Regions from separate parts of the Enterobacter quasiroggenkampii genome, predicted to be linked through region 2. Evidence: predicted binding sites of a transcription regulator. Region 2 holds the regulator's gene; the other holds the start of a gene.
The links. Region 2 encodes Fur, which represses iron uptake genes when iron is present. Its sites were predicted from a motif close to ATAATAATGAGAACNACTATCAA; they were not measured.
Positions count from the first base shown of each region.

Region 1: a site for Fur is predicted at 1,471-1,493, ahead of bfd (bacterioferritin-associated ferredoxin). Genes of this name have one in related genera too.

Region 1 covers NZ_CP143745.1:164,412-167,648, forward strand. Annotated here, with positions in the region: gene V1572_RS00895 (A24 family peptidase) at 236-709, shown strand; gene bfr (bacterioferritin) at 693-1,169, opposite strand; gene bfd (bacterioferritin-associated ferredoxin) at 1,242-1,436, opposite strand; gene tuf (elongation factor Tu) at 1,616-2,800, opposite strand; gene fusA (elongation factor G) at 2,870-3,237, opposite strand, start outside.
Region 2 covers NZ_CP143745.1:1,891,416-1,894,652, forward strand. Annotated here, with positions in the region: gene chiP (chitoporin ChiP) at 1-772, shown strand, start outside; gene chiQ (ChiQ/YbfN family lipoprotein) at 820-1,146, shown strand; gene fur (ferric iron uptake transcriptional regulator) at 1,240-1,686, opposite strand; gene fldA (flavodoxin FldA) at 1,977-2,507, opposite strand; gene ybfE (LexA regulated protein) at 2,663-2,950, opposite strand; gene ybfF (esterase) at 3,079-3,237, opposite strand, start outside.

The DNA.
Region 1 (3,237 bases), 1.7 Mb from region 2:
AACCCGCCGTCAATTACGACAAGCCCGCGCATTATACGTAAATCTGGGCAAGACGCAAGTGCCGTTTAGAAATTAAGCGCCAATGTCGCAGGGTGCGTAAGAGCGCGCAACGTTTTATGCAATGTATTCTGCGGCGATGGTTTGTTTCGAGCCGCTACGCATCTTCGTTTTTTGTGCATTGCCGGACAGGCCGATTATAACGACTATGCGCTCAAACCCGTTTGAGGCCTTTTACATGCTAACCTCCCTCCCCTTTCTGCTGATCTATCTTTCACTGACTGCCTTACTGGTACATGCCGATATTCGCTACGGTCTGCTTCCCGATAAATTTCTCTGCCCGCTGCTATGGGCTGGGCTGCTCTTCCAGCTCTGTATCCAACCTGAATTTCTGCCGAGCGCGGTGGCGGGTGCGATGGCTGGATATATTGGCTTTGCCGTTATTTACTGGGGCTACTGGTTTATCTGCCGGCGTGAAGGTATGGGATATGGCGATGTGAAATACCTGGCGGCGCTTGGTGCATGGCACGGCTGGTGCGTACTGCCAATGCTGGCGTTACTCGCGGCGCTGATGGCGCTTCTTTGCATTCTTGTCTTTTCGTTCATTCGCCCTGATAAGAAGGCAATAAAAAACCCGCTGCCTTTTGGGCCATTTCTGGCAGCAGCGGGTTTATGCGTAGGCTGGAAGACGTTGCTTATTCTTCCACTTTAATCTGTGACTGAAGATAGTTTTGCAGGCCAATTTTAGCAATGAGATCCAGCTCTGTTTCCAGCCAGTCAATATGCCCTTCTTCATCGGCCAGGATCTGGATCATCATATCGCGGCTGACGTAGTCATGTACGCTGTCAGCATAGGCAATGGCTTCACGGAGATCTTTAGCGCCTTCAAGTTCCAGCCTGAGGTCGGAACGCAGCATCTCTTCGACATCTTCTCCGATACCCAGCTTGCCGAGATCCTGCAGGTTTGGAATGCCTTCAAGGAATAAAATACGCTCGATATATTTATCAGCGTGTTTCATCTCATCTATAGATTCATGGTACTCAACGTCGTTTAAACGTTTGAGTCCCCAGTTTTTGAACATTCTCGCGTGAAGAAAATACTGGTTGATTGCGACAAGCTCATTTCCCAATAATTTATTGAGATAACTTATGATTTTAACATCACCTTTCATTATATAGTCCCTCCGCTTCCACTCATTGAAGCGTAGATCGGGCTACAGGGATGTCAAAAAAAAGATGGGCGCTTACGCGATCTCTTTGTATTCCGGGATCTGCATCAGTTCGTCCTGCATGATCTCTCGCGCAGCACGTACACATTTACCGCATTGATTTCCCACCGGAACAAATTTGCGAAGCTGCTGGAATGACTGGGGCTGAAACTGGCGAACGGCCTGACGTATTTTTTTGTCGCTTACACCATTACATAAACAAACGTACATAGAAACTCCCGTTCAAATTATGCGCAAAGTGTAAGTGAGAATGGTTATGATTACAATAGCACAAACGCCAGAATGCGGGGCGGGAGCAGGCAAAAAATGCGAAATTTTGTGACAACGCCTGAGCGGCAGAAAACAAAAAAGGACGCCGAAGCGTCCTTTTTTTATTCGGGGATAATTAATTAGCCCAGAACTTTAGCAACAACGCCCGCGCCAACGGTACGGCCGCCTTCACGGATTGCGAAACGCAGACCGTCGTCCATCGCGATTGGGTGGATCAGAGTCACAACCATCTTGATGTTGTCGCCTGGCATTACCATCTCAACGCCTTCTGGCAGTTCGATGGTACCGGTCACGTCAGTAGTACGGAAGTAGAACTGTGGACGGTAGCCTTTGAAGAACGGAGTATGACGGCCGCCTTCGTCTTTGGACAGGATGTACACTTCAGATTCGAACTTGGTGTGTGGCTTGATTGAGCCTGGCTTAGCCAGAACCTGACCACGTTCGATTTCTTCACGTTTGATACCACGCAGCAGAACACCAACGTTCTCACCAGCACGGCCTTCGTCCAGCAGTTTGCGGAACATTTCAACGCCAGTACAGGTAGACTTCGCAGTCTCTTTGATACCAACGATTTCAACTTCTTCACCAACTTTGATGATACCGCGCTCTACACGACCGGTAACAACGGTACCACGACCGGAGATGGAGAATACGTCTTCGATTGGCAGCAGGAATGGCTTGTCAATCGCACGCTCTGGTTCTGGGATGTAAGAATCCAGGAAGCCAGCCAGTTCGATGATTTTCGCTTCCCACTCAGCTTCGCCTTCCAGCGCTTTCAGAGCAGAACCACGAACGATTGGGGTATCGTCGCCTGGGAAATCGTACTGAGACAGCAGTTCACGAACTTCCATCTCTACCAGTTCCAGCAGCTCTTCGTCATCAACCATGTCGCATTTGTTCAGGAACACGATGATGAAAGGAACGCCTACCTGACGACCCAGCAGGATGTGCTCACGAGTCTGAGGCATTGGGCCGTCAGTCGCAGCAACAACCAGGATCGCGCCGTCCATCTGCGCAGCACCGGTGATCATGTTTTTAACATAGTCGGCGTGGCCTGGGCAGTCTACGTGTGCGTAGTGGCGAGTCGGGGTGTCGTACTCAACGTGAGAGGTGTTGATGGTGATACCACGAGCTTTTTCTTCTGGTGCGTTATCGATCTGGTCGAATGCACGAGCAGAACCACCGTAGGTTTTAGCCAGAACGGTAGTGATTGCAGCAGTCAGGGTAGTTTTACCATGGTCAACGTGGCCGATAGTACCAACGTTGACGTGCGGTTTTGTACGTTCAAATTTTTCTTTAGACACGGCTATATTCCTTACTATAGTGCTCTCCCCTGTGGAGAGAGCACGGGACTTAGGTTTTAATCCTGTGGATTACTTACCACGGGCTTCAATAACGGCCTGAGCAACGTTGTTAGGCGCATCATCATACTTCAGGAATTCCATGGTGTATGATGCACGACCTTTGGTCAGAGAACGCAGCTGAGTTGCATATCCGAACATTTCAGACAGCGGAACTTCAGCGTGGATCTTAACGCCAGTTACTTCGGATTCCTGACCACGCAGCATACCGCGACGACGGCTCAAGTCACCGATAACGTCACCGGTGTTCTCTTCAGGAGTTTCTACTTCAACCTTCATGATTGGCTCAAGCAGAACTGGTTTTGCTTTCTTAAAGCCTTCTTTAAAGGCAATAGACGCAGCCAGTTTAAACGCCAGTTCAGAGGAGTCAACGTCGTGGT
Region 2 (3,237 bases):
CCAGAACGACAAGAAAACCAAGGTCGATTACCTCCACTCGCTGGGGGCGAAATACGACTTCAAAAACGATCTGGTTCTCGAAGCGGCATTTGGCCAGGCGCAAGGGTATATCGATCAATACTTTGCCAAGGCCAGCTATAAGTTCGATATCGCGGGTAGCCCGTTGAGTACCAGCTACCAGTTCTACGGTACGCGCGACAAAGTCAGTAACGGTGGTGTCAACGACATCTACGACGGCACCGCGTGGCTGCAGGCGCTCACCTTTGGCTACAAGGTCGGTCAGGTTGATTTGCGTCTGGAAGGTACATGGGTGAAGGCGGAAGGGCAGCAGGGCTACTTCCTGCAGCGTATGACCCCGACCTACGCCTCCTCCAACGGTCGTCTTGATATCTGGTGGGATAACCGCTCCGACTTCAACGCCGACGGTGAGAAAGCGGTCTTCTTCGGCGCAATGTACGATCTGAAAAACTGGAACCTGCCTGGCTGGGCGGTGGGCGCGTCTTACGCTTACGCCTGGGATGCAAAACCTGCCGACATGGCAACACCGGATGCTTACTACGATCCAAACTATCGCCTGAAAGAGTCTTCCTACAGCCTGGATGCAATCTATACCCTGCAGGATGGCCGCGCGAAAGGCACGATGTTCAAACTGCACTTCACCCAGTACGACAACCACTCCGATATCCCGAGCTACGCGGGCGGTTACGGCAACATCTTCCAGGATGAACGTGACGTGAAATTCATGGTTATCGCACCGTTCACCATCTTCTGATGAATCGTCCGGCGGGTCAGCTCCCGCCGGACCGGAGACTGCATATGATGAAAAAAATCGTAATCGTCGCGCTATTGGCATCGGGGCTGGTGGCGTGTGCCCAGACTCAGGCACCGAAAGAGGACTCCCGTCTCAGGGAGGCCTACAGCGCCTGTATTAATACTGCGGAAGGCTCGCCGGAGAAAATTGAAGCCTGCCAGAGCGTGCTGAATGTGCTGAAGAAAGAAAAAGCGCACGAGCAGTTTGCGACGCAGGAAAATGTCCGGGTGATGGATTACCAGGCCTGTATCCAGGCGCGTAAAACCGGTAACGATCAGGAAGTGGCGAAGCGTTGCGACAAGATCTGGAACGAGATACGCAATAACAATAAATAAGTTGCTTTACGCCCGGTGGCGCTGCGCTTACCGGGCTTTTTTTCAGGCAAAAAAAAGCCAACCTTGCGGCTGGCTCAGAGTATGAATACTCGCTTATTTTGCGTCGTGCGCGTGGTCATCTTCACGGCAGTCGCCTTCAGCGCAGTGACCGTAAAGGTACAGGCTGTGGTTGGTGAGGCGGATACCGTGACGCGCGGCGATTTCACGCTGACGCGCTTCGATGGAATCATCGCTAAATTCAATGACCTTGCCACAGTCGAGGCAGATCAGGTGATCGTGGTGCTGCTGCTGGGTCAGTTCGAATACAGATTTACCGCCTTCGAAATTATGACGGGTGACAATGCCCGCGTCATCAAACTGGTTCAGCACGCGATAGACGGTAGCCAGCCCAATCTCTTCACCCATGTCGATAAGACGTTTATAAAGGTCTTCCGCACTGACATGGTGATTGTCTGGACCCTGAAGCACTTCGAGGATTTTTAACCGAGGAAGCGTAACTTTCAGGCCAGCCTTCTTTAATGCGGTATTGTTGTCAGTCATGCGGAATCTGTCCTGTTGCTAAACGATTCACTTCTGTAGGAAGTGACAGAAAATGCACCTGGGATAATGCGTCTCATTATAGAACTGCCATGGCTAAATGAAAACTGCAAGTCTCAGGCAAAATATGCTTATAAAAATGGGGTATCACCAACAAACTTGCTCGATGGAAAACCACATTTATCAGGGAGACATTGTACAGGTCTGGGCGAAAAAGTTAAAAGATTGTAGCAATTAATTTAATCGGTTTGACCTGGTGCACGGGCGCAACCGCCGTTGCGCCGCGAGAAAAATCAGGCGTTAAGAATATCGTCCAGGTGCAGTTCTTCACGGATCTGCTTAACCCATTTCTCAACGCGCTCTGCGGTCAGTTCTGGCTGACGGTCTTCGTCGATGGCCAGGCCCACGAAGTGATCGTCATCGGCCAGTCCTTTAGATGCTTCGAAGTGGTAACCAGCGGTCGGCCAGTGGCCGACGATCACTGCGCCATTCGGCTCAATGATGTCGCGGATGGTACCCAGCGCGTCACAGAAGTACTCGGCGTAGTCTTCCTGATCGCCGCAGCCAAACAGGGCGACCAGCTTACCGTTGAAGTCCACTTCTTCTAGCGTCGGGAAGAAATCATCCCAGTCACACTGGGCTTCACCGTAGTACCAGGTCGGAATACCCAGCAGCAGAATGTCATAGCCTTCGAGATCTTCTTTGCTGCTCTTGGCGATGTCATGCACATCAGCAACGTCTTTACCGAGCTGTTTTTGAATGTTTTTCGCGATATTTTCGGTATTGCCGGTATCACTGCCAAAGAAAATGCCGATGATTGCCATGAGTAAAATAACCTCTTGAAACTTAATAGTATGGTGGCGCAATTCGGCCACGGATAAGGGCAATAATAGCAGAACTGGCAACCCTGCGGAAACAGCTATCGCGCAGGACTGCACTCTGTGCTACATGAAAAGGGTAATTAAGGGAATTTTCAGACTTATGCCTGGCCGCGCAATGTCTCAAGCTGGGCGATCAGCATCTCTTCAATGAGCTCGCTGCGGCTGATATTTCGCGCCTCGGCCAGCTCGTTAAGTGCATCGACCGCGTCAGCGTTGAGCTTCAGTTCGACACGCTTAAGCCCACGATTTTTATCGCGTTTAAGCTGATTGCGTTTATTGATACGCAGCTGTTCATCGCGCGAAAGCGGATTCGTCTTCGGTCGTCCCGGGCGACGCTCATTCGCGAACAGATCTAGTGTCGTACGGTCCGTTTGTTCTTTGGCCATGATTCTGAGACTTCGGGGGAAACACGCCGCCCTGCTAATGCCCGGGCGATAAGCGCGCCATCATACATCACCAAAAACGGCGCGCCAACGACTGGAAGCCCGCAGCCTTCCAGTCGCTCTCTTTTTAATCAATTTGCAGTATCAGCAAGATAGCGGCGAATGGCGCGCAGTACGGCGTCAGGTTTTTCCGCATGCACCCAGTGCCCGGCTCCGGCAATGACGTGGGCGCGAGCCTGCGGGAATTGCGCCAGTATGGCGTCGCGGTACGCGTCGGTAACGTAAGGGGA